4 regions of the Mesorhizobium sp. 131-3-5 genome follow, and region 3 is predicted to be linked to each of the others. Evidence: predicted binding sites of a transcription regulator. Region 3 holds the regulator's gene; each other region holds the start of a gene.

Region 1 (7,483 bases), 210 kb from region 3:
ATCCAGGTGCTGGCCGATGCGCATGGCAATGCGCTCTATCTCGGCGAGCGTGAATGCTCGATCCAGCGCCGCAACCAGAAGGTGGCGGAAGAGGCGCCGTCGCCCTTCCTCGATGCCAAGACGCGCAAGGCCATGGGCGAGCAGTCGGTGGCGCTGGCCAGGGCGGTCGACTATCAGAGCGCCGGCACGGTCGAGTTCATCGTCGACAAGGACAAGAACTTCTATTTCCTTGAAATGAATACACGATTGCAGGTCGAGCATCCGGTGACCGAACTCGTCACCGGCATAGATCTGGTCGAGCAGATGATCCGCGTCGCCGCCGGCGAGAAGCTCGCCTTGAAGCAAAGCGACATCAAGCTGAATGGCTGGGCGGTGGAAAGCCGGCTCTATGCCGAGGACCCGCATCGCAATTTCCTGCCGTCGATCGGCCGGCTGACGCGCTACCGGCCGCCGGAGGAAGGGCAATTCGGCGATGTGATCATCCGCAACGACACCGGCGTCACCGAAGGCTCCGAGATTTCGATGTTCTATGACCCGATGCTCGCCAAATTGTGCACCTGGGCGCCGACGCGCATCGAAGCGATCGATGCCATGTCGGAAGCGCTCGACAGTTTTGTGGTCGACGGCATCGAGCACAACATTCCGTTCCTGGCGGCGCTGATGCAGCATCCGCGCTGGCGGGAAGGGGCGATATCGACGGGGTTCATAGCAGAGGAATACCCCGACGGTTTTGCGCCCGTCGTGCCGAACAGCGGAGAAAAAGCAGTTCTCACCTCGATCGTGACCGCGGTGGAATTGCTGCGCCGCGACCGGCTCGACCGGCTGGGCGGGCGGTTGGCGCCGCATTCGGGTGCGCTCAAGCGCGATTGGGTGGTGAAGCTCGGCGACGACTACCTCCAGGCGTCCATCCTCGAAGGCATGATATCCATTCCGATGGAGATCGACCTGTCGATCGACGGCGGCAAGGCGCTGACCGTTTCATCCGACTGGCGGCCGGGCGACCTGATCTGGCGCGGCACGGTCGGCAAGCGCTCCGTTGTCGCCCAGATCCGGCCTGTCGCCAACGGTCTTCGCATCGCCTGGAAAGGCATGTCGGTGACCGCGCGCGCCATGCTGCCGCGCATCGCCGAGCTGGAACGGCTGATGCCGGAGAAGGTGGCGCCGGACACGTCGAAACTGCTGCTTTGCCCGATGCCCGGCCTCGTCGTGTCGATCGCTGTCGCCGAGGGCCAGGAGGTCAAGGCCGGCGAGACCTTGGCCGTGGTCGAGGCGATGAAGATGGAAAACGTGCTGCGCGCCGAACGCGACCTCGTCGTATCGAAACTCAACGCCAAGCCCGGCGACAGCCTGGCTGTGGACGCGGTGATCATGGAATTTGCCTAGAGATTGTTTGGAAATTCTACTTCGGCCGCCATCTGAAGGCGTTTTCTGCGCTTCCCGTTCTACTTGCGCTCCGGTTCTCGAAACCACCATCATATGACTCGCCGGAGCGAACGTCGAAACAATCTCTGAGGTGAGGCGCCGTGCATTCGGCAAGCCTGTGATTGGCGGTCGTTTGTGCTGGACTGGTATCGCCCTGTCCCGGACAATACATCTCCATCGACTCAAGGCCTTCGACAGCGCGAGAAATCATGGCGGATGACAAACTCCCACGCGACCCCCTGAAGCGCGAAGCCGCGATAGCAGCGGCGCGGCCGGAGGTGCCGGCGCGGCCGTTCGTGCATCTGCGCGTCCATTCGGCCTATTCGCTGCTCGAGGGCGCGCTCCAACTCGGCAAGATCGTCGGCCATGCCGTGAAGGACGAGGCGCCGGCGATCGCCGTCACCGACACCAACAATCTGTTCGGCGCGCTCGAATTCGCGCAGAAGGCGGTGAAGGAGGGCATCCAACCGATCATCGGCTGCCAGATCGCGCTCGCCTTTTCCGGCGAAAACAGCGACGGCCAGCGGGATCGCCGGCGGCAAGGCCCGGAAATGCGGCCGGTCGTTCTGCTCGCCGCGACCGAAGCCGGTTATTCCAACCTGGTCAGGCTGGTCAGCCGCGTCTATCTGGAAACACCGCCCGGCGAGGCAGTGCATCTGACGACCGAGATGCTGGAGGGAAAGGCCGATGGGCTGATCTGCCTCAGCGGCGGGCCACGCGGCCCGATCGGCAACGCCTTGAAGGAGGATCGCCGCGATCTGGCCGAGGTTCGGCTTTTGACGCTCAAGGCGATGTTCGGCGACCGGCTCTATGTCGAATTGGACCGGGTCGCGGGCTATGACCGGGTCATCGAACATCAGACGATCGATCTCGCCTATGCGCACGAACTTCCGCTTGTCGCCACCAACGAGGCGTTTTTCTCTTCACGCGACGATTATGAGGCGCATGACGCGCTGATCGCCATCGCCGAGGGCTCCGTCGTCGCTGTCGATACCCGCCGCCGGTTGTCGCCGGACAATTTCCTGCGCAGCCAGGCCGACATGGCAAAGCTGTTCGCCGACCTGCCGGAAGCGATCGACAATACGGTCGAGATCGCCCAGCGCTGTTCCTATTATCCGAAAACCCGCAGCCCGATCCTGCCACGCTTCACTGGCGGCGATGCCTCCGACAAGGATGCGGCCGAAAAGGCCGAGGCCGCGGAGCTCGCCCGCCAGGCGCGTGAGGGGCTCGACGCACGGCTCGCCCTGCACGGACCGACTCCGGGCTACACGGTCGAGCAGTATCGCGAACGGCTGGAATTCGAGCTCGGCATCATCGAGAAGATGAAATTCCCCGGCTACTTCCTGATCGTTGCCGACTTCATCAAATGGGCCAAGGCGCAAGGCATTCCGGTTGGGCCGGGCCGTGGTTCGGGGGCCGGGTCGCTGGTCGCCTATTCGACGACCATCACCGACATCGATCCGCTGCGCTTCTCGCTGCTGTTCGAGCGCTTCCTCAATCCCGACCGCGTGTCGATGCCCGACTTCGACATCGACTTCTGCCAGGATCGCCGCGAAGAGGTGATCCGCTACGTCCAGCAGAAATACGGCCGCGACCAGGTCGGCCAGATCATCACCTTCGGTACACTGCAGGCCCGCGCCGTGCTGCGCGATGTCGGCCGCGTGCTGCAGATGCCCTATGGCCAGGTCGACAAGCTGTCCAAAATGGTGCCGCAGAACCCGGCCAATCCGGTCAAGCTGGCGGACGCCATTGCCAATGAGCCGCGCTTTGCCGAAGAGGCTGAGAAGGAGCCAATCGTCCAGACGCTGCTCGACATGGCTCAGAAGCTGGAAGGTCTTTACCGCCACGCTTCCACGCACGCCGCCGGCATCGTGATCGGCGACCGGCCTTTGTCGGAACTGGTGCCGATGTACCGCGATCCGCGCTCGGACATGCCGGTCACCCAGTTCAACATGAAATATGTCGAGCAGGCCGGGCTGGTGAAGTTCGACTTCCTCGGCCTGAAGACGCTGACCGTGCTGGAGACGGCGGTCAAGCTGATCCGCCGGCGCGGTATCGACATCGACTTGGCGACGATCCCGCTCGACGACCCCGAGACCTACGCCATGCTGTCGCGCGGCGAGGTGGTCGGCGTGTTCCAGGTGGAAAGTGCCGGCATGCGCAAGGCGCTGATAGGCATGCGGCCCGACTGCATCGAGGACATCATCGCGCTCGTCGCCCTCTACCGGCCAGGCCCGATGGAGAACATCCCGACCTACAATGCCAGAAAGCATGGCGAGGAGGAGATGGCCTCGATCCATCCCAAGATCGACCATCTGGTGAAGGAGACGCAAGGCGTCATCGTCTACCAGGAACAGGTGATGCAGATTGCGCAGGAGCTGTCCGGCTATTCGCTCGGCGAGGCCGACCTTCTGCGCCGCGCCATGGGCAAGAAGATCCGCGCCGAGATGGACAAGCAGCGCGAGCGCTTTGTCTCGGGTGCGGTCGAGCGCGGTGTCAGCAAGCCGCAAGCCGACTTTATTTTCGACCTGCTGGCCAAGTTCGCCGACTACGGTTTCAACAAGTCGCACGCAGCCGCCTACGCCGTGGTCTCGTACCAGACCGCCTATCTCAAGGCGCATTATCCGGTCGAGTTCCTGGCCGCATCGATGACGCTCGATATGGGCAATACCGACAAGCTCGCCGACTTCCGCCAGGACGCGCTGCGCCTCGGCATCGAGGTTCTGGCGCCGTCGGTGATGACGAGTTTTCGGCCTTTCGAGGTCGGCGAGAACCGCATCTATTATTCGATGGCCGCACTCAAGGGCGTCGGCGACGCGGCGGTCGAGCACATCGTTGCCGTGCGGGGCGAAAAGCCGTTCAAGAATCTCGCGGATTTCTGCGAGCGGGTCGATCCCAAGATCGTCGGCAAGCGCGTCTTCGAAAGCCTGATCATGGCCGGCGCGCTCGACTGCTTCGGCCATGACCGCGCCCAGATGATGGCTGGCGTCGAACGGATGATGGGATTGGCGTCACTTGCCCAGCAGAACGCCGTTTCCGGCCAGGCCGATATTTTCGGCGCCTCACTCGGCGCTCAGTCGCAGGCGTTGAACCTGCCGGCGACGGACCCATGGCTCGCCGCCGACCGGCTGCACCGCGAATTCCAGGTCGTCGGTTTCTATCTCTCGGCCCATCCGCTCGACGAATACAAGGCGGCCTTGCAGAAGATGCGGGTGCAGAACTGGGGGGAGTTCTCGGCCGCCGTCAAGCGCGGCGCTTCTGCCGGCCGCCTGGCAGGCACGGTGACCAGCAAACAGGAGCGCAAGACGCGCACCGGCAACAAGATGGGCGTTGTGGCCTTTTCCGATACTTCCGGCCAGTACGAGGCCGTGCTGTTTTCCGAAGCGTTGGCGCAGTACCGTGACTTGCTGGAAGCCGGCCGCTCCGTCGTGATCACCGTCGCGGCCGAGGACCGGCCCGAGGGCGTCAATTTGCGCATCAACTCCGTGCAATCGCTGGAGGAGGAGGCAAGCCGTATCCAGAAGGCGCTGCGCATATTCGTCAGGAACGATGGACCCGCCTCGATAATCCAGTCCCAGCTCACCCAGCGCGGTGAAAGCCAGGTGAGCATCATCGTAATCAAGGAAGAGGCCCAGGGCGAGGTCGAGATCGCTTTGCAGGGCGGCTACCGCGTCTCGCCGCAGATCGCCTCGGCGATGCGCGCCGTGCCCGGCGTGGTCGAAGTGGAACTGGTGTGATCGCCGCGCTTGGCAGGCATCGGCGCATGCCGCCCATGTCATCGCGATCGGCATGAAGGCCGCTGACAGGCGAGCATCACAGGATCGTTCCGCGATGGCGCGGCTGCGCGACATGCTGCGCAGGCTCTATCATGGGCGCACGCCGGCTGCCTTCCGCTTTCAGGTTGCGGCAATCGTCATCGATCTCGCCATCATCGCCTTCTTCATCGCGACACCCGTCATCCAGCATTCGGCCTCGTTCCTGTGGCTGGATTATGCGGTGGCGGCGCTGGTCGGCGCCGATCTGATTGCCAGGCTGCTGGCTTCCAACGACATGCTGCGCCTGATGAAGCAGCCGACCTCCTGGGTGGATGTCTTCATCCTGTTGACGCTGCTGATGCCGACGGCGCTCGCCAATCTCGGTTTCCTGCGCATCCTGCGGCTGTGGTCGCTGTCGCGCAGCGGTTCGATCTGGCGGCATTTCGAGATGCGTGGGCTGAGGCCCTGGCGCGAGGCAAGCAATGCGGTCATCAACCTCTTGACGTTTCTGTTCGTCATCACCGGCTTCGTCTACACCTTCTTCTTCCGAAACGGCGCCGGGCTGGAAAACTACATCGATGCGCTTTATTTTACCGTCGCCACCGTGACGACGACCGGCTTCGGCGACATCGTGCTGCCGGGAATGGCCGGCAAGCTGACGGCGATCGTCACCATGATCATCGGCATATCGCTGTTTGTCAGGCTGGCGCAGGCGATCTTCCGGCCGGCCAAGGTGTTCTTTCCCTGTCCGCAATGCGGGCTGCAGCGGCATGAGCCGGATGCCGTGCACTGCAAGGCCTGCGGGCACGTCCTCAACATACCGAACGAAGGCGACTGACTGGCTGACTGCTACGATGCCGCCACTTCAGCCGGCTGCACCGGTTTGCGCTGCAGGTTGAGCAGATTGCCCATCAGGATCAGGAGAGCGCCACCGGCGGTGAAGGCGTCGATCTGCTCCTTGTAAAGCAGCCAGCCGACCAGCGCCGACAAGGGCACCCGCAGAAAATCCATTGGCGAAATGACGGTGGCGTCGGCATAGGTGAGCGCGCGGGCCATGCAGAAATGTGACGACATGCCGGTGAAGGCGATCAGCAGGATCCAGGGCCACAGTTCAAGCGATGGCGTGCGCCACACGTAGACGGCGGGGATGAGGCCGAGCGCCGACTGGATGATCAGCATCCAGAAGATGATGCGCACGACGCTGTCGGTGCGCGTCAGCGATTTGACCAGGACCAGCGATATGCCGAAACAGACCGCGGCGCCCAGCACGACCAGATGTCCGGGATCAACCGCGTTGACGCCTGGACGGACGATGACCACCACGCCGATCAGGCCGAGCACGACCGCCGCCAGTTTCGGCCGGCTTAGCCTTTCGCCGAGAAACGTCACCGCCAGGATCGCCGTCCAGATCGGCGTGGTGAATTCGATCGAGATCAGCACCGCCAGCGGGATCAGGGTCAAGGCGTAGAGCCATGCCGCCTGGCCGGTATAGTGGACGACGTTGCGCGCGATATGGGCGAGGGGACGCTGCGTGCGCATTGCCGCGAAGCCGCCGCTCGCCAGCACCAGCGGCAAGAGGATGAAGAAGCCGATCACCGAGCGCAGTTCCAGCACCTGGAAGACGTTGAGTTCGGCCGTGGTGGCGCGGCCGGCGACCGACATAGCCAGGAAAGAGCTGATCGACAGCGCCATCCAGAACGCGGCCTTGGGGATCGAGGGGGTGGGTGCCATGGCAGCTATCTCGCAGGCCGGGGCTTTTGCCGCAACCGCTAGCCGCTCCATTCGCCTGGGCCAGTTGCAGCGGCGTGATGTTGCAAAACGGGCATGTTGCGAGCGGAACCCGATAGGCCAGTGGGCGTTGAGTCCCGATATTCAGCCGAGCTTCGCAGGGCATCTTGCCTTTCAGCATCGACAGGAGAGTTTCGATGAGACCATTCGCGCAATTTGCGCTTGCTGGCTGTCTTTTGGTCGCGGCAGGCACGGCACACGCCGATGAGACCAAGTTTCTCCAGTCGTTCAAGGGTAATTTTGCCGGCAAGGGCACTGTACAGGTCACCACGGATGTGCCGAACGTCAGTGTTTCCTGCAGCTTCAAGTCGAACGCGACCTCAACCTCGCTCTCGCTGGATGGCAGTTGCCGCGGTCTCGTCTTGGTGACACGTGCCATCAGCGCCAAGTTGAACGTCACCGGCGCGAAATACAGCGGCGTCTATGTTGGGTCGCGCACCGGGCCGGCACAGCTGAACGGCAGCCGTTCGGGCAACGCGATCAATCTTGGCATCCGCTGGGCCCAGGAGGTCAATGGT
Region 2 (7,483 bases), 2.9 Mb from region 3:
GATTTCCGGTTTGACTTGGGTCATGGAAAGGGCAAGAAAAGTTGCCAATAATGCCTGAAAACACGACAGCTCGAAGTCTGGAGAAGAAAATGTCCTCTGCCAATTCCATCGTTGTCGCCAGTGCCGCGCGCACGGCCGTCGGCTCCTTCAACGGTGCTTTCGCGGCCACGCCGGCGCATGAACTCGGTGCTGTCGTCATCAAGGAGCTTTTGTCGCGAGCCGGTGTCGAGGCAGCCGAGGTCGACGAGGTCATTCTCGGCCAGGTGCTGACCGCGGCCCAGGGCCAGAACCCGGCCCGCCAGGCCTCGATCATTGCCGGCCTGCCCAAGGAGACCACTGCCTGGGGCCTCAACCAGGTTTGCGGCTCGGGCCTGCGCGCCATCGCGCTCGGCATGCAGCAGATCGCCACCGGCGACGCCAAGGTGATCGTTGCCGGCGGACAGGAATCGATGTCGCTGTCGCCGCACGCCGAGCACCTGCGCGCCGGCGTCAAGATGGGCGACTACAAGATGATCGACACCATGATCAAGGACGGCCTGTGGGACGCCTTCAACGGCTACCACATGGGCAACACCGCCGAAAACGTCGCACGCCAGTTCCAGATCACCCGTGACGATCAGGATCAGTTCGCGCTGGCCTCGCAGAACAAGGCCGAGGCCGCGCAGAAGGCCGGCAAATTCAAGGACGAAATCGTCGCCTTCACCATCAAGGGTAGGAAGGGCGACACCATTGTCGACCAGGACGAATACATCCGCCACGGCGCCACGCTCGACGCCATGACCAAGCTGAAGCCGGCCTTCGACAAGGACGGCTCGGTGACCGCCGCCAACGCCTCCGGCATCAATGACGGAGCCGCCGGCGCGCTGCTGATGAGCGAAGCGGAGGCCGCAAGGCGCGGCATCACCCCGCTGGTGCGCATTGCATCCTGGGCAACCGCCGGTGTCGATCCGGCGATCATGGGAACCGGCCCGATCCCCGCCTCGCGCAAGGCTTTGGAGAAGGCCGGCTGGTCGGTCGGCGATCTCGACTTGGTCGAGGCCAACGAGGCCTTTGCCGCGCAGGCCTGCGCCGTCAACAAGGGCATGGGCTGGGATCCCTCGATCGTCAACGTCAATGGCGGCGCCATCGCCATCGGCCATCCGATCGGCGCCTCGGGCGCCCGCGTCTTCAACACGCTGGTCTACGAGATGCGCCGCCGCGGCGCCAAGAAGGGCCTCGCCACGCTGTGCATCGGCGGCGGCATGGGCGTCGCCATGTGCGTTGAAGCGCTGTGAGAAAACGATGAGCGGGCGGCGCGAGCCGCCCGTTCAGAATCCAGTGCCTGCCAAGCCCGAAAACAGGGCGATATCAAAAAGGGGAAATGCATGACCAAGGTAGCAATCGTCACGGGCGGATCGCGCGGCATCGGCGCGGCGATCTCGATCGCCTTGAAGACCGCCGGCTATTCGGTTGCCGCGAACTACGCCGGCAACGACGAAGCGGCGGCGAAGTTCAAGGCCGAGACCGGCATCCCGGTCTACAAATGGTCGGTCGCCGACTATGACGCTTGCGCCGCCGGCATCAAACAGGTCGAGGCCGACCTCGGCCCGGTCTCGGTGCTGGTCAACAATGCCGGCATCACCCGCGATGCCATGTTCCACAAGATCACCCGCGACCAGTGGAAAGAAGTCATCGACACCAATCTGTCCGGTGTCTTCAACATGACGCATCCGCTGTGGAACGGCATGCGCGATCGCAAGTTCGGCCGCGTCATCACCATCTCCTCGATCAACGGCCAGAAGGGCCAGGCCGGCCAGGTCAATTATTCCGCCGCCAAGGCCGGCGACATCGGTTTCTCGAAGGCGCTCGCCCAGGAGGGCGCCCGCGCGGGCATCACCGTCAACGTCATCTGCCCCGGCTACATCGCCACCGAAATGGTCAAGGCCATCGACGAGAAGGTGCTCAACGAGCGCATCCTGCCGCAGATCCCGGTCGGCCGCCTCGGCGAGCCGGAAGAGATCGCGCGCTGCGTCGTCTTCCTCGCTTCGCAGGATGCCGGCTTCATCACCGGCTCGACCATCACTGCCAATGGCGGCCAGTACTTCGTCTGAGACGTCCAACGGCTTCGGATTGTGACGAACGGACCGGGGAACCGGTCCGTTTCCCTGACGCCTTGGAGGCCGGAAAAATACCCCGCCACGGCGCGATGCCCCAATCCGGCACGCAAAGGTTAATGGCGACAGCGCCGTCTGTGCGAACCCTGTGGACAAGCCTGTGAATCCTCGGTGGATAAACTGTTCGCAACACAAGATATTGAGGGAACAAAACGGGAAAATCCCGTTGGCGCTGATTTGTCGCCGATTCGTTCCGGCTTTGAGCGGAAGTTAACGTTAATGCCCCGGAATCAGCTGTTTTTCCTTAACGGCAAATTCAGAAAGATTAACAATTTCATAATCTTGAGCGATAGCCCCTGACCTGCTTCGGTCATTTGCCGGCAAAGGTTAAGGACAAGGCTCACCCAGCATAAAACGGGCCAGTTCGACGATTCAGCATGTGGTGAGACTCACCATCACAAAATCCATATGTAGCCGTGAACAAAAGCTGAATCTGAGCGAGTCGCCGATTCGTAGCTGATTCGTTCCAGACTCGTTCCATCAGTTAAGCAGCAGCCAATTTAGCGCCAGACAGAGTTGCTTTCGAAGCTGCCGGTGGAACATTCCGCTTTCGCTTCGCGCCCGAAATCCCTATGTGTCGCCTGTCATACGCGCCAGTTGAGGCACGCTCCCGACAACCAGAGGCCAGAAAGCCTTATTTCCAGGTCGATGAACATCCAGCCGAAACACACTGAGCCGCTGATCTTGTCGGGCCGCGACGTGACCGCCGTGCTTGGCCCAACCAACACCGGCAAGACCCATCTCGCCATCGAGCGGATGGTGGCGCACGAAACCGGCGTCATCGGCCTGCCGCTCAGGCTGCTGGCCCGGGAAGTCTATGCGCGCGTCTGCGAAAAGGTCGGCGCCCACAAGGTCGCGCTGATCACCGGCGAGGAGAAGATCCAGCCGCCAGGCGCCAAATATTCGGTCTGCACCGTCGAGGCCATGCCGCGCGAGACCGACGCCGCCTTCGTCGCCATCGACGAGGTGCAGCTCGCCGGCGACCTCGAGCGCGGCCACATCTTCACCGACCGTATCCTGCATCTGCGCGGCCGCCAGGAAACGCTGCTGCTTGGTGCCGCCACCATGCATGGCATCCTGCAGCGCCTGCTGAAGGGCGTCTCGGTGGTGACGCGGCCAAGGCTGTCGCACCTGGCCTATGCCGGTTCGAAGAAACTGACCCGCCTGCCGCGCCGCACCGCGATCGTCGCCTTTTCCGCCGACGAGGTCTATGCCATCGCCGAGCTGATCCGCCGCCAGCAGGGCGGTGCCGCCGTCGTGCTCGGCGCGCTTTCGCCGCGCACCCGCAACGCCCAGGTGGCGCTGTTCCAGTCGGGTGATGTCGACTATCTCGTCGCCACCGACGCCATCGGCATGGGTCTCAACCTCGATCTCGACCATGTCGCCTTCGCCCAGAACCGCAAATTCGACGGCTACCAGTACCGTAATCTGACGGCGGCCGAACTCGGCCAGATCGCCGGCCGCGCCGGCCGGCATCTGCGCGACGGCACGTTCGGCGTCACCGGTCAGGTCGACCCGCTCGACGAAGACCTCGTCAAGAAGATCGAGGGCCACGACTTCGATCCGGTGAAGGTGCTGCAGTGGCGCACCGCGCATTTCGACTTCGCCAGTCTCGATGCGCTGAAGCGCTCGATCGAGACCAACGCGCCGGTCGAGGGCCTGACGCGCGCCCTGCCGGCGGTCGACGCACAGGCGCTCGAATATCTCTCCCGCGACGAGGACATCCGCGCGCTCGCCACCGATGCCAAGCGCGTGGCGCTGCTGTGGGAAGCCTGCGCGCTGCCCGACTACAGGAAGATCGCGCCTGCCCAGCATGCCGACCTCATCGCCTCCATCTACATGGACCTCGCCCGTCATGGCCATGTCGACGAGAACTACATGGCCGAGCAGGTGCGCCGCGCCGACACCACCGAGGGCGACATCGACACGCTGTCGCACCGTATTGCCCAAATCCGCACCTGGACATTCGTGTCGAACCGGCCCGGCTGGCTGGCCGATCAGGCACACTGGCAGGAAAAGACGCGCGAAATCGAAGACAGATTGTCGGATGCGCTGCATGAGCGGTTGACGAAACGCTTCGTAGACCGCAGGACTTCCGTCCTCATGCGGCGCCTTAGAGAAAATACCATGCCTGAAGCCGAAATCAGTCCTACCGGAACCGTCCTTGTCGAAGGCCACCATGTCGGCGAGTTGCAAGGGTTCCGCTTCACCGCCGACCAGACCGCCGGCGGCGAAGACGCCAAGGCCGTGCGCACGGCCGCGCAAAAGGCGCTTGCCGCCGAGTTCGAGGCGCGCGCCGAACGCTTCGGCGCCTGCGCCAATGGCGACCTGGCGCTAGGCTCGGACGGCACGCTACGCTGGATCGGCGCGCCGATCGGCACGCTGGTTTCGGGCGAAGACGCGCTGAAGCCGCGCCTTGTGCTTTTGGCCGACGAACAGCTGACAGGCCCGGCGCGCGACAAGGTCGCCGCGCGCGCCGAACGCTTCGTCAATTTCCAGATCGAAACGCTGCTGAAGCCGCTCGTCGACCTGAAGAACGCCGACCAGATTTCCGGCATCGGCCGCGGCATTGCCTTCCAGCTGGTCGAGAATTTCGGCCTCATCAACCGCCGCGATATCGCCGAGGAGATGAAGTCGCTCGACCAGGAGGGTCGCGCGGCCCTGCGCCGCCTTGGTGTGCGCTTCGGCGCCTACCACGTCTTCGTGCCCGCTTTGATCAAGCCGGCCCCCGCCGGGCTGGTGACCTTGCTGTGGGCGCTGCAGAACGACGGCAAGGACAAGCCTGGTTTCGGCGACGTCGTCCACGCGCTGGCGTCCGGCCGTACCTCCGTGGTCATCGATCCTGCCTTCGACAAGGCTTTCTACAAGCTTGCCGGCTATCGCAATCTCGGCCGCCGCGCCGTGCGCATAGACATATTGGAGCGGCTGGCGGACCTCATCCGTCCGGCGACCAACTGGAAGCCCGGCCTCGGCCAGCGTCCGGACGGCGCCTATGACGGCCATTCCTTCATGGTGACGCCGCCGATGATGTCGATCCTTGGTGCCACCGCCGACGACATGGAAGAGATTCTCAAGGGCCTCGGCTACCGCGCCGAGCCGAAGCCGGCGGCGGAGGTGAAGGCGCGGCTGGAGGCGCAGGACACCGCCGCGCGTGAAGCCGCTGCCGCGAAACTCGCGGCGGAAGAAGCCGCGCGCGCCGAGCAGGCCAAGGCAGCCGAAGCTGCCGCTACAGACGCGGCCGCGGAGGCGGCGGTCGAGGGTTCGGAACCGGCTGTTGCCGAGACCGCGCTCGAAACTCCCGCCGAAGTCATCGCGGAAACGACAGCGGAGCCGATCGCGGAAGCGCAACCGGAAGCTCCAGCCGAAGCCGTGGAAGAACCCGCTACAGAGATTGCTGTCGCCGAAGCGGTTGCTGAACCTGTTGCCGCGCCGGAAGCGGAAGCCGAGTCGATCGAGGCGGCGCCGGCGGAGCCAGTTTCCGAAGCTGCACCGGCGACGGAAGCGGTTTCGGACGAGCCTGCCGTGGTGGCCGAAGCGGCCACCGGCGAGCCCATCGCCGAAGCCGAAGCGCCCAAGCCGATCCTGCTGTGGCGCCAGGGCCGTTTCGAACAGCGCCCCCGCCATCACGAAGGTCGCAACAACCGCCAGCGCAATGGACAAGCGCGCGGCCGAAACAATGCACCCGCCGATGCCGCCGGCGCACCGGCCACGGCCGCGCCCGGAGAACGTCCCGCCCATGAGGGTCGGCGCGACGGCGCCGGCAAGCCGCGCTTCGACCGTTCGAAGTTCAAGCCCAAGCCGCAGGGTGAAGGCGAACAGCGCCGTGACGGCCGCCCGCAGGGCGAGCGTCCCGAGCGCCGCGAAGGCCGACCCGACTGGAAGGGTGGCCGGCCCGAGGGAAAGGGCGGTCCCGATCGCGGCAAGGGAGGCGCAAAGCCCGCTTTCCAGCCGAAGCCGCGCGAGGAACGTCCGGTGCGCTTCGATCCGGATTCGCCCTTCGCCAAGCTCGCCGCCTTGCGCGACCAGCTGAAGAAGTAGGCTCGGAAGGGTTCGATGGTTGCCGAAGGCCGTCAGCGCATCGACAAATGGCTGTTCTTCTCGCGCGCGGTGAAATCGCGCTCACTGGCGGCGAAGCTCGTCGTCGCCGGGCGCGTGCGCATCAATCGCGACAAAGCAGCGCAGGCCTCCGATCTGGTCAAGCCGGGTGACGTGCTGACCATCACGCTCGACCGGCGCATTTTCGTCTGGAAGGTGCTTGGCGCGGGTGTCCGGCGCGGCCCGGCGGAGGAAGCCCGCACCCTCTACGAGGACATGTCGCCGCCGCCCACACCGAAGGGCGAGGCGATTCCCGACGCCATACCGGCGCTGCGCGAGGCCGGCAGCGGCCGCCCGACCAAAAGAGAGCGCCGCCAGACCGACCGCTTGCTTGGTGACGATTGAGGCTTGCCGGCCAGACCGCGGGCCGAAATCCCCGGGCAACGGCGGGCGCAGGACGGAACCGAACCCGGCAAACAAGATGCTCCACAAGACATCAGCCGCCCTCGCCGCGCCTGCCGCCTGGAATTCCATTCCGCCAACGCCGAAGCGGTCGGGCATGGCAACCCTTGCAAGCGAGAGACAAAGGCGTTACCTCACGGAAAAAGCCCAAGAAAACTGGCCCATTAAGCTGGGACGTCCCGGAGCCGACCGATGACCTATGTCGTGACCGACAATTGCATCAAATGCAAATATATGGACTGCATCGAGGTCTGTCCGGTCGACTGTTTCTACGAAGGCGAGAACATGCTCGTCATCCATCCCGACGAGTGCATCGACTGCGGCGTCTGCGAGCCTGAATGCCCGGCCGACGCGATCAAGCCCGACACCGAGCCAGGCCTCGACAAATGGCTGCAGATCAACACCGAATATGCCGAGAAATGGCCCAACATCACCGCCAAGAAGGAGCCGCCGGCAGACGCCAAGACCTTCGATGGCGAGGCCGGCAAGTTCGAGAAATACTTCTCCGCCGAGCCTGGCGAAGGCGATTGACAATACAGCCGTAAAGGCTTGTATGACGCAGCGTAACAGGCACATCGGATTAACCGCCTTGACAGGCGGCGATTGGTTGTGGCCTTCGCTTACGCAGCAAAACCTTGATTCTTCCGACTTTTTGTGCTACATCAGCGAAACATGCCGGTGACACAACGTCGATTTATGGCGCAGACGCCCCAAATCACTGAAAGGTGAAAATCCCATTCCGGACCAGAGCGATCTGGGTCAGGCGGTCGCAGTTCGTGCGGTTTGCCGGTCCCGACCTTTCCGGTGGGTTCATCTGTTGTGCGGCTAACGAT
Region 3 (7,483 bases):
GCCGCCGGCGCCGCCGCCTTGATCTTTTCTATCAGGGCAACGTCATTGGCCTCGCCTGGATTGTAAGGCACCCCGAAGCGCTTGGCGTTCGGCAGCAGCTTCTTGGTGAAGGCCATCACCGCGGCGACATCCTGCAGATCGCTGGCGCCGGTCATGCCTTCGTCTCCGGCGTCCCACGACGGCACCAGCTTGGCCGCCACCGGATCGGTGACAGCGGCAAAGACGATCGGAATGCCGGAACCGGCGAGCGCCTTCTTGGCGATCTGCGATACCGGCGTGGTGATGGTGTAGATCAGCTTGGGCTGCTCCGCCTGCAGCTTGGCAATCATCTGCGGCACCAGCGATGCATCGAAGTTGGTATGGCTTTCGGTGTAGACGACGTCCTTGCCCTCGACAAAACCGTTGTCCGTCAATGCCTTCTTGAAGCCGGCTATGGCGGCATTGAGCTGCGGATGCTCGCCGAAATTAGCGATGCCGATGCGTATCTGATCGGCCGCGGCGCTGCCTGCGCTGACCATTAATGCGCCTGCCAGGGCCAATCCCGACAGCCAAGCGGACTTCGACTTCAACATCATTTCCTCCCAGATTTGATCAGCGCCGCCCACAGGACGGCAACTGCGGCGATCATGGTCAGTCGCCCGCCGTGTGTCAAACATTATATATAATTCTTGCCATACCTCCGCTTCATATATAATTTTCGCAAGCCGATGACGGACGGATGGCGATGCAGGATCAGAACAATTCCACGAAGACCGAGGCGGCCTATCAGCTGCTGCGGCGCGATATCCTGACCACCCGCCTCATGCCGGGCGCGCCGCTCAAGCTGAGCGCGCTGCGCAGCACATACGGCGTCGGCTGGACGCCGCTGCGTGAAGCCTTGTCCCGACTTGAAGCCGAGCGCCTGGTCACCGCCATCAGCAATCGCGGCTTTGCCGTCGCTCCCGTGTCGCGCGCCGAGCTCGAGGACCTGGCGCGCGCAAGGATGGTTGTCGAAATGCCGCTGTTCCTGGAATCGATCGCGAACGGCGGCAGGGAATGGGAGGACGCGGTCGTCACCGCTCATTACCGGCTCTCCCGCTGCAAGACCGCGGTCGAAGACCCTTCCGATGCGGCCGTCGACAAATGGGACGAGAGCCACGAGGCCTTCCATGCGGCGTTGCTGAGCGCGGCGACGTCGAACTGGCTGTTGCGCTTTCGCTCGACGATCGCCGATCAGCTGTGTCGGCATCATCGGTTTCTCGGCCTGGCGCCGACATTGCGGGCGGCGGCCGGCCTCAAGGACGGCTATGGCGAGGCTATGGACGCGCTGCGCGAAGCGATCGCCATCGAGCATCACACCGCAATCATGGAAGCGGCGCTCGATCGCGACGTCGAGCGGGCAAAGGCGCTGATGACGGCGCATATCGGCTACACGCTGCATGTCTATGTCCACAGCGAAGACAACGGCGCCAACACCTACACCGCGCGCGCCGGCAGCCTGAAAGCGGTTTCCGGATGACGTCGCCGCGGCGTCCAGATCCACGCGGCCGTGGCCGGCCTGAACCCGCGACCGTTGGCATTTTGATTTCGTTTCGTTCCGCCGGAAATGGATCGATACACCGTACAAATCCGCTCTGTGGACGCCTCTCAAACGCCTGATGCCAAACCGCATCCAGGGGTAGGCCACAGGCCATTAACCAAAATGATTTCAATGAACCTGCGGGGGAGCGGAAGCGGTCGAGCGCGGCCCGCTGCCGGGGCCAAATAATTTCAGACGCGTTAACAAATTCATTAAACTTTAAACAGTTGCGGAACACAACTGGAACAGATAGTGTTTGTTCTGGGTTTGTTTTTCGATTCTGATTCACACCCGTCGTTCAATGCCTTGGGGGCCGCCATGCTGACACGCAAGCAACATGAACTGCTGATGTTCATTCATGAACGGCTCAAGGAAAGCGGCATTCCGCCTTCCTTCGACGAGATGAAGGAAGCGCTCGATCTTGCCTCCAAGTCAGGCATTCATCGCCTGATCACGGCACTGGAGGAACGCGGCTTCATTCGCCGGCTGCCCAACCGGGCGCGGGCGCTGGAAGTGCTGCGGCTGCCGGATTCGATCGCACCCGGCCTCAACGCGGCAAAGAAATTCTCGCCAAGCGTCATCCAGGGCAGCCTCGGCCAGGGTGGTCTTGGCCGCCAGATCAAGCCGGCGGCATCGCGCTTGCCCGCGGCCGGCAATAATGACGATGCGGTTTCCGCCGTGTCGATCCCGGTGATGGGTCGCATCGCCGCTGGTGTGCCGATCGATGCCATCCAGCATCAGACACATTCGATCTCGGTACCGCCGGACATGATCATGGGTGGCGAGCATTATGCACTTGAGGTCAAGGGCGACTCGATGATCGACGCCGGCATCTTCGACGGCGACACGGTCATCATCCGCAACGCCGACACGGCGAGCCCGGGCGAGATCGTCGTGGCGTTGGTCGACGAGGAGGAAGCAACCCTGAAACGGTTCCGCCGCAAGGGCGCCTCGATCGCCCTTGAAGCCGCCAACCCGGCCTACGAGACGCGCATTTTCGGGCCAGACAGGGTCAAGGTGCAAGGCAAGCTTGTCGGGTTGATCCGGCGCTACTGAGCAGGAACGGCCGGCTTTTCGGGTTTTTGATAGGGCGGCAGCCCCCTCGCCTCGCGCGAAAATTTTCGCTGCTCGTGCCAGGGCCGATATGGCCCGTCCACCGCGAAGCTGATGATTGGCGGACCTGTCGCCGATTGGCGGTCGAAGAAGACGGCGGCACTGCCCTTGCGGGCAAGTTGCCGTTTGGTGACGACAACAACCAGCGGATTGTGGCAGGAATCATAGCCGGTTGCGTCATTGACGACGATCAAATCGGCGAAGCCGCAAGCCTTCCAGGTGTCCTTGCGGTCTTCGACATGCGCGATGATCGCCCCTGACGGATGCCGGGCAAGACAGACGCCATCCGTGCAATAAAACGGCGCTCCCGGCGGCAGATTGGCGGCATCGGCAATGTCGAATTGCCAGTCCGCCTTGTCGAACATCTCCGGCACGACGATGGTTTCGGACACCAGCGCGCGTTTCCAATTGTCGACGGTGAACTCGTTCGGGCGAGCCCGGCTGACCGCGAGTTCTCCACCGCCGATCGGCAGCGCCACCAAACGCGCATCTTCGGAAATCAGCACATCCGGGGCGCGCGTATCCGATACTGTCAGCAGGCCGGCAAGCGCGAATGGCACTGCCGCGAGCCGCAGCCAGGTCGTCGCCATCGTCGCGATGATCAGGGCGATGGTCACCAGCAGCACGGATTGCTGCGAAATCAGCCCGACCGCATCGACCGGGGAGCGCTCCGATATCCACGCCGATATGGCGATCATTGCGGTCAGGCCCTTGCCCATCACGTAAAGGAAGGGACCGTCGGCACCAAAGGGCATCGCAAGCGAACTGAGAACAGCGAAAGGCATGACAATCAGTGACACGATCGGCATGACGGCCAGATTGGCGAACAGGCTGAGCGGCGACACACGCTGGAAATGCCAGATGGCAAACAGCGCCGTGGCGCAGCCGGCGATGATGGATGTCATCGCCAACCCACCCGTCGCCAGCAGGAATTTTCGCGTGAGAAAACCCGGCAGGGATCGCTTTGGCGGTGGCGGTCTTGCCTTTCCCGCATGGTGATCCGCCCAGCCGGCATAAGCCCCGACCAGCGCCGCGGTCGCGGCGAACGACATCTGGAAGCTTGGGCCGACTACCTCATGCGGCGACACCACAATGACGGCGATCGCCGAGATCGCAAGATTGCGCATGGTCAGCGCCGCGCGATCGAACAGCACGGCAATCAGCATCACCGCCAGCATGATGAAGCTGCGTTCGGCCGCGACGACGACGCCGGAAATGACGAGATAGGCGGCGATCGAGAAAAGGGCCGCGGCGGCCGCATATTTCTTCACCGGCCGACGCGCGGAAAAGTCCGGAAACAGCGCGAAGGCGCCGCGCAGCAGCCCCATGATGGTACCGGCGACGAGCGCCATATGCAGTCCGGAAATGGAGATGATGTGATAGATGCCGGTGCGTCGCATCGCCTCGTTGATTTCATCGGGAATGCCGGCCCGCACGCCGACGATCAGCGCCGCCGCGATCTCACCCTCGGCACCGCCAACCGTGGCCCTGATGTGGTCGGCAATGGCTTCACGGGCATTTTCTATCCCCGAGAAAAGGCGGGCCGTGAGCGGCACCTCGTCGTCCGTGGCTGAGACAAGCTTTGGGTTGCCGAGAAAGAATCCGCTGCCGCCAATGCCGGCAAAATAGCTGTCGAAGGAGAAATCGTAACTGTCCGGCCGCACCGGACCGGTCGGCGGCAACAGTTTAGCATAGCCGGTGACCAGGGAGCCGGCGGTCATTTCCGCCGGGATATCTCGCGCCGAAAGCCTGACCCTTTCCGGCGCATAGCGCAGTTTCGGCCGGGCGGTCGACGTCACGTCGATGGTCAGCCGGATGCGGCCGGTCTCCATCCGGTCGAGCGAAACGACACGGCCGGTGACTTGCGTCGAGATTTCCGAACCCAGCATCTGGGTGCCCGCCCGCCATGTCTCGACCTTGGCGACAAGCAGGCCAAGCGCGCACAACAATGCCGCCGTGAAGCCCAGATGGGTTTTGGGCCAGGAGCGCGAAACAAGCGCACAGACCGCCATCAGCACGACGACCGCGACAGGCTTTGCAAAATCAGGCTCCGTCGCGAGCGAATAATAGCCGATGGCTCCAGCGGCCAGACAAACCGGCACCAGCAGGAAGGCGATGCCCCGGTCAAGCTCGAGCTCCGCTGCCGTCGCCGCACTATGGCGTAGGCGAGGCCAGGAAACCCGGGCGAGTCGCCGCCGGACACGCACAATCCGGCCTGAAGCAGGCGGCGGAAGTGTCGCCGGCATATCCGCCTGCGGCGGCTGGCTGCCGGGTGCAGGCATAAGGGGCGATGGCAGTGGGTTCGCAAGGGGAGATGCAAACATCGACCGTTCGCTGACGCCAACACCAGCGTCCTCGCCCTGATCCGAGCCCCAGCCTCGTCCAGCCATCGGGTCCTGCCCCTTGCACGCCTGACGCCCTATGCTACATGAACGCGCGACGCGCGAAAGTCCGCGCGGCCGCACCCCGCTTCAGATGGTTTCCGAGAGTTTCATGTCCGACAAGGTCGTCACCCGTTTTGCCCCCTCGCCCACCGGCTATCTGCACATCGGCGGCGCGCGCACGGCTCTGTTCAACTGGCTCTATGCCAAACACACCGGCGGCACGATGCTGCTGCGCATCGAGGACACCGATCGCGAGCGTTCGACCGCGGCCGCGACAGCTGCCATCCTCGACGGCCTCTCCTGGCTCGGCTTGACCTGGGACGGCGACGCGGTCTCGCAGTTCGAGCGCGCGCCGCGCCACCGCGAGGTCGCGGAGGAACTCGTGCGTCTGGGCAAGGCCTATTACAGCTACGAGACGCCGGCCGAGCTGGAGGCGATGCGCGAGGCAGCACGGGCTAAGGGCCTGCCGCCGCGCTACAACGGCCAGTGGCGCGACCGCGCCCCCTCTGAGGCGCCTGCGGGCGTCAAGGGCGCCATCCGCATCAAGGCGCAGACCGAAGGCGAGACGATCGTCCATGACCGCGTCCAGGGCGCGGTGCGCTTCCCCAACAAGGATCTCGACGATTTCATCATCCTGCGTTCGGACGGCAACCCGACGTACATGCATGCCGTCGTCGTCGACGACCACGACATGGGTGTCACCCACATCATCCGCGGCGACGACCATCTGACCAATGCGGCCCGCCAGACCGTGATCTACAACGCCATGGGCTGGGACGTGCCGTCTATGTCGCACATCCCGCTGATCCATGGCGCCGACGGCGCCAAGCTGTCGAAGCGCCATGGCGCGCTCGGCGTCGAAGCCTATCGGGCCATGGGCTACCTGCCGGAGGCACTGCTCAACTACCTGGCGCGCCTGGGCTGGAGTCATGGCGATGACGAGATCATGTCGATCAAGGACATGATCTCCTGGTTCGATATCGGCGACGTCAACAAGGGCGCTGCCCGCTTCGATTTCGCCAAGCTGGAAGCGATCAACGGCGCGCATATGCGGCGCATGGCCGACGCGAAGCTGTTGGACATCTTCATCGCCACTCTGCCCTATCTCGAGGGTGGCCCGGCGATGGCCGCGCGCCTCAACGAACACAACAAGGCGCAGTTGCTGGCGGCCCTTCCGGGCCTGAAGGAGCGCGCCAAGACGCTGGTCGAGCTCGTCGATGGCGCGGCCTATCTGTTCGCCACGCGACCGCTGCCGGTCGACGAGAAGGCGGCCCTCCTGCTCAACGACGACGCCCGCAAGATCCTGCGCGGCGCTCACGAAGCTTTGAATGCGTTTTCCGGCGACTGGACTGCAGCCGCGGCGGAAGCCGTGATCCGCGACTATGCGCTGGCCGGTGGCCACAAGCTTGGCGCCGTGGCCCAACCGTTGCGGGCCGCGCTGACCGGCAAAAGCACCTCGCCTGGCGTGTTCGACGTGCTTGCCGTGCTTGGGCGCGAGGAAAGCCTGGCGCGCATAGCGGATCAAATCGATTAGGAGCAAACTGGCCCAAGAAGATTGGCATTGAAAGGCGCGTTTCGCAGTGCAACATTAGGCCTTGGCCCAATCTGGCACGCACCTCCTAAAATGCGGTGGCGAATACGCGCATTGCGGTGATTTCGACGTGTCGCTCTGCAGAATTTGCCTTTGCCGGCATGAGGAAACAACAAGGAGTTTGCAATGACCGAAGCTGCGAAAAAACTGGATGTGGGCGGCGCGAACCAAGAGGCTACCGCAACGCTTCAATTCGCCGGCAAGACCCATGAATTCAAGGTGCGAAGCGGCTCCGTCGGACCCGACGTCATCGACATCGCCTCGCTCTACAGCACGACCGGCGCCTTCACCTACGACCCCGGCTTCACTTCGACGGCAAGCTGTGAGTCCGAGATCACCTTCATCGACGGCGACGCCGGTATTCTCCTCCACCGCGGCTATCCGATCGACCAGCTGGCCGAACACGGCGACTTCCTCGAAGTCTGCTATCTCCTGCTCTACGGCGAACTGCCGACCAAGGCGCAGAAGGACGATTTCGACTACCGCGTGACGCGCCACACCATGGTGCACGAGCAAATGTCGCGCTTCTTCACCGGCTTCCGCCGCGACGCGCACCCGATGGCGGTGATGTGCGGCGTGGTGGGCGCGCTGTCGGCCTTCTATCACGACTCCACCGACATCTCCGACCCCTACCAGCGCATGGTGGCGTCGATGCGCCTGATCGCCAAGATGCCGACGATCGCGGCCATGGCCTACAAGTACCACATCGGCCAGCCCTTCATTTACCCGAAGAACGATCTCGGTTTCGCGGCAAACTTCCTGCATATGTGCTTTGCGGTGCCATGCGAGGAGTACAAGATCAACCCGGTGCTGGCGCGCGCCATGGAGCGCATCTTC
Region 4 (7,483 bases), 230 kb from region 3:
GCGCAGGAGCTCGTCCTTGTGCGCGTCGTCGCGGGCATACGCAACCTTGCCGCCTTGCCGGATCGAATAAAGCGGCGGCACCGCCAGGTAGAGATGGCCGCCACGCACTAGCGCCGGCATTTCCTGGTAGAAGAAGGTGATCAGCAGCGAGGCGATATGGGCGCCGTCGACGTCGGCGTCGGTCATGATGATCACGCGGTCGTAGCGCAAATCCTCATCGCGGTATTTTGAGCGCGTGCCGCAACCGAGCGCCTGGATCAGGTCCGATATCTGCTGGTTGGCGGCCAGCTTGTCATTGCCGGCACTGGCGACGTTGAGGATTTTTCCGCGCAATGGCAGTACGGCCTGACTGGCGCGGTCGCGCGCCTGCTTGGCCGAGCCGCCGGCGGAGTCACCTTCGACGATGAACAGTTCGGCACCGGCCGCCGCATTCTGCGTGCAGTCGGCGAGCTTGCCCGGCAGGCGCAATTTGCGCACCGCGCTCTTGCGCGACACTTCCTTTTCCTGACGCCGGCGCACCCGCTCGTCGGCGCGCGCGATCACCCATTCCAGCAGCTTCGAGGCTTCCTGCGGATTGTCGGCCAGCCAATGGTCGAACGGATCGCGGATCGCGGTCTCGACAATTCGAATTGCCTCGATCGTCGCCAGCCTGTCCTTGGTCTGGCCAACGAATTCAGGCTCGCGGATGAACACGGACAGCATGCCGGCCGCCGAGATCATGACGTCTTCGGAGGTGACGATCGAGGCGCGCTTGTTGCCGACCAGATCGGCATAGGCGCGCAAGCCGCGCGTCAGCACGTTGCGGAAGCCGGCCTCATGCGTGCCGCCTTCGCCGGTCGGAATGGTGTTGCAGTAGGAATTGATGAAGCCGTCGCCGCCAAACCAGGTCACCGCCCATTCGAGCGAGCCATGGCCGCCTTGCTTTTCGCTTTTTCCCGCGAAGATTTCCCGCGTCACCTGAAAGTCGTCGCCGAGCGATGCCTTGAGATAGTCCTTCAGGCCGCCGGGAAAATGGAACTCCGCCTTGGCCGGGGTCTGGTCCTTTTCCTTGATCAGCGAGGGATCACAGGTCCAGCGGATTTCGACGCCGCCGAACAGATAGGCCTTCGAGCGCGTCATGCGGTAGAGCCGCGCCGGTTCGAAGGCCGCGCCCTTGCCGAAGATCTGCTCGTCGGGATGGAAGCGGATTTTCGTTCCGCGCCGGTTGTGGACCTCGCCAAGCTGCTCCAGGCCGCTTACCGGAATGCCGCGCGAAAAGCGCTGGCGATAAAGCTGGCGGCCACGCGCGACCTCGACCTCGAGATGGTCCGACAGTGCGTTGACCACGGAAACGCCGACGCCGTGCAGGCCGCCGGAGGTTTCATAGACCTTGGAGTCGAATTTGCCGCCCGAATGCAGCGTCGTCATGATGACTTCGAGCGCCGGCTTCTTGAATTTCGGATGCGGATCGACCGGGATGCCGCGGCCATTGTCGGTAACGGTCAGAAACCCGTCGGCCGAAAGCTCGACATCGATGAAGGTGGCATGGCCGGCAACCGCCTCGTCCATCGAATTGTCGATGACCTCGGCGAACAGATGGTGCATCGCCTTGTCGTCGGTGCCGCCAATATACATGCCTGGCCGGCGGCGCACCGGCTCCAAGCCTTCGAGCACCTCAATGTCGGCGGCGCTATAGCCCTCGCTGCCATCCTTGGTCGCGGCTGGGCGCTTGGCTGCTGCCTGCACAAGCGGGTCGGCCGGGCGCGCCGGTGAGCGAACCGGCTGCGGCTGCTTGTCCATATTGCCGAAGAGATCGTTGTTGTCGTCCATGCCTGCCATAGGGTCCGGTGCTGCGAATCACTCGCCGATACTGCCACGCTTTTCAGCGCCAAGCGACGGAGGTTCCTGTTACGTTCGGGGATTTGACCCGTCTTATCCTAAAACCATTCGATAACCAAGCGGGCGGAAATAGGTCCAATACCACCGTTCTACATTCCTGATTCTTTAACAAAGCGGCCTAGCGTGAGCCCAACATAACAAGAAACGACGGCATCAGGGGTTTTCGGCGTGAGGGGCAAGGCCATAACGATGATCGGTATCGCCGCCGTTTTCGGCGCGATCTCGATCTTTGCCGCGGATTTCTGGGTCAAGAGCCAGGCCAAAGCCGATGCCGAGGAGAAGACGGCGTCGATCGCCGCTCCCGCCCCGCCCAGGATCGAGTTCAAGACCATCGTGGTGGCGAACGCGCCGCTGCGCTACGGCCAGGAACTTGACCGCGCCAAGCTGATCGAAATCCCCTGGCCACAAGATTCCCTGCCGCAAGGTGCCTTTGCCACCATCGACGGATTGCTCGGCGAGGGCAATCGCATCGTGTTGTCGCCGATCGAGGTCAACGAACCGGTGCTGCTGACCAAGCTGTCGGGGCCGAACGGCCGCGCTACGCTCTCCAACATGCTTACGCCCGGAATGCGAGCGGTGACCATCCGCACTGACGAGATCGCCGGCGTCGGCGGCTTCGTCACGCCGGGCGACCGCGTTGATGTCGTGCTGACGCGCGATGCCGGCGAAATCCAGGAGGTCGCCAAGAACGCGCAAGGTGCTGCCGGTTCAACCGTCACCTCCGAGATCGTCGTTGCCGACGCCAAGGTGCTGAGTGTCGGCCAGGGTGCCGACGAGCGCCAGACGACGCCGCAGATCACGAATTCCGTGACCATTGAAGTGACGACCGAAGGCGCGCAGAAAGTGGCGCTTGCCCGCACCGTCGGCACGCTGTCGCTGTCGCTGCGCTCAGCCTCCGAAGGCGGCGACGGCAAGAACGGCGTCACCACCATCTCGTCTTTTGGCGGATCGGTGGCGGCCAAGGCTCAGGCCACGGCCGGCTCGCTGTTCGATGCGATAACCAAGGAGCCGGAGAAGCCGAAATTCAAGACGGTCATCGTGACGCGCGGCACGAAGGCCGAGGAATATCAGGTTCCTGCGCCGGACCAGAAGTAAAGGCCGGTGGGGACCGGACGGGACAGGGCAATTGTGATGCGTACCCTATATCGAATGATGGATCGATCGCGCTTTGCGCGCGCTCTGGCGATGGCTGCTGCGCTGGTTGCGGGCGGAATGCTCGCCTTGCCCGGCGTGTCCAAGGCGGACAATGACATCGTCTATGTCTCGGCGGCCAAGAATGCGTCGATCAAGGTCGCCAAGGGCAAGCCCAAGACGATCGTGACGAGTGCCGCCTTCTACCAGATCGTCATCGGCGATCCTGAGATCGCCAACGTCAATCCATTGACCGACAAATCCTTCTATGTGCTCGGCAACAATCTCGGCACCACCGGCGTTGCGCTGTTCGACGAGAAAAAGCAGCTCGTCGGCACCGTCGACATCGAGGTGACGCTCGACACGGATCAACTGGCCAGCACCATCCGCGCCAGCGTGCCGGACGCCAAGATCAAGGTCGGGTCGGCCAATGGCCGTGTCGTGCTGTCGGGCGAGGCCGACGACGCGGTCGCCGCCGACAAGGCAAGCAAGATCGCCAGCCGCTTTTCCGGCAATGAGGAGGTGATCAATTCGGTCAACATCTCGTCGTCGCAGCAGGTTCAGCTCAATGTCCGCTTCGTCGAGATCAATCGCCAGGCGGGGCAGGATCTGGGCGCCAAATACAGTGCCAATTTTGCCTACGGTTTCGGCGGGCGCGATGTTTCGCTCGACCCCGGCACGGTGCCGGCAGCGGGAACCGGTGAAATCATCGGCCGGCTGCTGTCGAACGGCGTGTCGATCGACATCGCTATCAAGGCGCTGGAAGAGCGCGGCCTCGCCCGCCGTCTGGCGGAACCGAACCTTATCGCCCGCTCGGGCGAGACGGCGAGCTTCCTGGCCGGCGGCGAATTCCCGATCCCGGTCTCGGAGGACAACGGCAAGATCTCCGTCAGCTACAAGAAATACGGCGTCAGCCTGGACTTCACGCCGACCGTGCTCAAGGACGGGCTGGTGAGCCTCGACATCGCGCCGGAAGTCTCTTCGATCGATGCGTCGTCCTCCTACAACATCGGCACTATCTCCGTGCCGGGATTCATCGTGCGCCGCGCCAAGACCTCGGTCGATCTCAAGAACGGCCAGAGCTTCATGATCGCGGGACTGCTGCAGTCGCAAAACGACATCACCACGTCGCGCATTCCCGGCCTCGGCAAGATGCCGGTGCTCGGGGCGCTGTTCTCGTCGAAATCCTATCAGCGGCGCGAGACCGATCTGGTCATCATCGTCACGCCCTACCTGGTCAAGCCGGTCGATCCGTCGAAGAAAATGCTCGAGCCGACCGATGGCACGCGGCCGGCCAGCAATGTCGACTATTTCCTCAACAACACCGAGGAAGTGAAGGCATCGGACACCGGCCGGGCGCTGGCGCTGGCCGATGGCAGCGCCGCACGGACCGCTCCCGCCACCACGGTCGGGCACTTCCTCGACCTGCCGAAGGACTGAAACCATGCGTCTGGTCCTGACATCAAGTGTCGCCTTGCTTCTTGCCGGTTTGGCCGGCGGCTGCACCAGCGACGATTACATACGCACAGAAGGGGTGACGCCGGGCTCCGGAGACGCCCAGGCCGCCAACACCGTCATGCAGATGGTCGATCCCTGGAAATACGGCGTCCAGAACACAAGGCTTCTCGTGCCTGCCAAGCGTGGCGATGCCGGGCCGGTCACGCCGGATCAGGCCGCCGCTTCGAAGGCATCGCAGACGACCACCGGCAACTGACCCCAAAGGGCGATCGCGCTCACAGGCTGACAAAAATGGCAAACGGCATCAAGACCAAGAAGATCCTGCTCGTATCGACGGACAGGACCTTCGTGCAGGACACGCGGACCGCATTCGCCGCCTCCGAGATCATCCAGCTCTCGACGGTGGAAAAGAATGTCACCGAACTGCGCGGCGAGATCCAGGAGGCGGACTTCGGCGCCATCATCGTCGACATGGATGCGGCGAGACTGGAGGAGGTCGAGTCGCTGCAGCGCGTCATGCGCCGGCTGGAGGGCAAGGCGCCGGTGGTCGTGGTCACCCAGGAATTCAACGCCGCCGCGGTGCGCATCCTGGTGCAGCTCAAGGTCGCAGACTTCCTGGTCAAGCCGATCACCACGGCCGATCTGGTGCGCTCGGTGGTGCGGGCCCTGCAAGGGCCGGGGCGCGAGGAAAACACCGAATCGCAGATCTACACCTTCATGCCGGCCGCCGGCGGCGTCGGCACCACGACGCTGGCGCTGCAGACCGCATTCCAACTGCATCACTCGGTGACGCGCGGCGCCTCGACCTGTGTGGTCGACCTCAATTTCCAGCAGGGCGCCTGTGCCGAATATCTCGACCTCGAGCCGCGTTTCGACATCACCGAGATCGAAAACCAGCCCGAACGCCTCGACCGGCAATTGCTCGACGTGATGCTGTCCAAGCATGCCAGCGGGCTTTGCGTGCTGGCGGCACCGACGCATCCGTCGGAGATGCGCTCGTTCAAGACCGATGTCGTGGTTCGCATGCTGGACCTCGTCTCGGCCTATTTCGACAATGTCGTCATCGACATGCCGCGCACCTGGTTTCCCTGGACGGAGACCGTGCTGCTGGGCTCCAACAAGCTCTATATCGTCGCCGAAATGACGGTGCCGTGCCTGCGCCACACGCAAAGGCTGATCCAGGCGGTCTACGAGACCGCCGGCAAGGAAGTGAAGCCGAACGTCATCGTCAACCGTTTCGAGCAGAAGATGTTCGACAACGGCATCAAGCAGGCGGATGTCCAGGAGATCCTTGGCGAGCATTTCGTCGGCGGTATCGCCAACAATTACCGGCTGGTGCGCGAGGCGGTCGACCGCGGCGTGCCGCTGCACGAGATCGATCCCAACGCCAATGTCGTCAACGATCTGAAGAAGATCATCCTGCCGGAGGAGGCCGTCGCGACCGGAGCCAAATCGAAATCGCTGTTCGGTCTCGGCAAGGGCTTCTTGAAGAGGAAGGCCGGATGACCAGCCGTTTTTCCACCCTGCAGAACCGCGATACGCGTCCGCAGCGCCCGGCTGATACAACGCCGGTCGCGCATCATGCGGTCGTCATCCCGACCAGCCGGAAGGCTTTGCCGGCAAAGCCGGATGTCGCGCCGGCAAAGAACGCCAACAAGGTGCTCGATGCGCGCGTGCGCATTCACCGCATGCTGCTCGAGGAAATCAACCTGGTGGCGCTGGAGCGTTTGCCCAAGGAGGAGATGCGCCGGCAGGTGCATGATTTCGTCTCGGAAAAAACCCGCCAGGAGCGGATGGCGATCAACACCGCCGAACTTGAAGCGCTGGTCGACGATATCGTCGACGAGATGGTCGGCCTTGGTCCGCTCGAGCCCTTGCTCAAGGATCCCGACATCAACGACATCCTGATCAACGGCCACCAGAACTGCTTCATCGAAAAGAAGGGCAAGCTGCAGCAGGTTCATATCCCGTTCAAGGACGAGGCGCATCTGCTTAGAATCATTAACAAAATCGTCGCCGCGGTTGGCCGCAGGGTCGACGAATCGCAGCCGATGGTCGATGCCCGCATGCTGGACGGCTCGCGCTTCAACGCGGCCATCCGCCCGGTCGGCGTCGACGGGCCGCTGGTGTCGATCCGCAAATTCTCCAAGAACAAGCTCGGCCTGCACAAGCTGGTCGAATTCGGCGCCATCACGCAGAACATGGCCGAAGTGCTGGCGGCGGCCGTGCACGCCCGCAAGACGACGATCATTTCGGGCGGCACCGGCACCGGCAAGACGACTATGCTCAACGCACTGTCGGCCTTCATTCCCGAAGACGAGCGGCTGATCACCATCGAGGACGCGGCCGAACTTCAGCTGCAGCAGCCGCATGTCGCGCGCATGGAGACGCGTCCCGCCAACATCGAGGGCCATGGCGAACTCAAACAGCGCGATCTCGTCAAGAACGCGCTGCGCATGCGCCCCGACCGCGTCATCCTCGGCGAGTGCCGCGGCGAGGAGGCCTTCGACATGCTGCAGGCGATGAACACCGGCCATGAAGGGTCGATGGCGACCATCCACGCCAACACGCCGCGCGATGCCATTTCGCGCCTCGAACAGATGTTGGGCATGACCGGCATGCCGATGACGGTGCAGTCGATCCGCAGCCAGATCGCCAGCGCCATCGACATCATCGTGCAACTGACCCGGCTTTCCGATGGCAAGCGCAAGGTGACAAGCGTTGCCGAGGTGACCGGCATGGAAGGCGACGTCATCCAGATGCAGGAGATCTTCCGCTTCGTGCGCACCGGCATGGATGCCGATGGCGGCATCCTCGGCTATTTCGAGGCAACCGGCATTAGGCCGCGCTTCCTGGAGGATCTGCGTGCCATGGGCATCGAGTTTCCCGGACGGTACTTCGAACCCGGCCGGCCGCAGGAGTAGCCGGGTGTTCGACGGGCTGAGCGCAATCTATGTCGTCTATGCCGGGGCAGCACTGACCGGCATCATGATCGCCGAGGCCTGCTATCTCCTCT

The links. Region 3 encodes LexA, which represses DNA repair genes until DNA is damaged. Its sites were predicted from a motif close to TGTTCNNNNTGTGTTCNG; they were not measured.
Region 1: a site for LexA is predicted at 1,439-1,456, ahead of dnaE (DNA polymerase III subunit alpha). Genes of this name have one in related genera too.
Region 2: a site for LexA is predicted at 2,616-2,633, ahead of JG747_RS06505 (helicase-related protein). Genes of this name have one in related genera too.
Region 4: a site for LexA is predicted at 1,880-1,897, ahead of parE (DNA topoisomerase IV subunit B). Genes of this name have one in related genera too.

Annotation. Positions count from the first base shown of each region.
Region 1 covers NZ_AP023254.1:4,057,978-4,065,460, forward strand. Annotated here, with positions in the region: gene JG747_RS19785 (acetyl-CoA carboxylase biotin carboxylase subunit) at 1-1,383, shown strand, start outside; gene dnaE (DNA polymerase III subunit alpha) at 1,632-5,159, shown strand; gene JG747_RS19795 (ion channel) at 5,212-6,015, shown strand; gene JG747_RS19800 (DMT family transporter) at 6,027-6,908, opposite strand; gene JG747_RS19805 (hypothetical protein) at 7,103-7,483, shown strand, end outside.
Region 2 covers NZ_AP023254.1:1,335,140-1,342,622, reverse strand. Annotated here, with positions in the region: gene JG747_RS06520 (hypothetical protein) at 1-51, shown strand, start outside; gene JG747_RS06515 (acetyl-CoA C-acetyltransferase) at 90-1,274, shown strand; gene phbB (acetoacetyl-CoA reductase) at 1,365-2,090, shown strand; gene JG747_RS06505 (helicase-related protein) at 2,802-6,191, shown strand; gene JG747_RS06500 (RNA-binding S4 domain-containing protein) at 6,207-6,593, shown strand; gene fdxA (ferredoxin FdxA) at 6,843-7,181, shown strand.
Region 3 covers NZ_AP023254.1:4,268,590-4,276,072, reverse strand. Annotated here, with positions in the region: gene JG747_RS20795 (ABC transporter substrate-binding protein) at 1-572, opposite strand, end outside; gene JG747_RS20790 (GntR family transcriptional regulator) at 725-1,498, shown strand; gene lexA (transcriptional repressor LexA) at 1,877-2,614, shown strand; gene JG747_RS20780 (ComEC/Rec2 family competence protein) at 2,608-5,061, opposite strand; gene gltX (glutamate--tRNA ligase) at 5,165-6,589, shown strand; gene gltA (citrate synthase) at 6,773-7,483, shown strand, end outside.
Region 4 covers NZ_AP023254.1:4,033,852-4,041,334, forward strand. Annotated here, with positions in the region: gene parE (DNA topoisomerase IV subunit B) at 1-1,809, opposite strand, end outside; gene cpaB (Flp pilus assembly protein CpaB) at 2,047-2,973, shown strand; gene JG747_RS19685 (type II and III secretion system protein family protein) at 3,031-4,449, shown strand; gene JG747_RS19690 (hypothetical protein) at 4,454-4,723, shown strand; gene JG747_RS19695 (AAA family ATPase) at 4,759-5,973, shown strand; gene JG747_RS19700 (CpaF family protein) at 5,970-7,391, shown strand; gene JG747_RS19705 (type II secretion system F family protein) at 7,396-7,483, shown strand, end outside.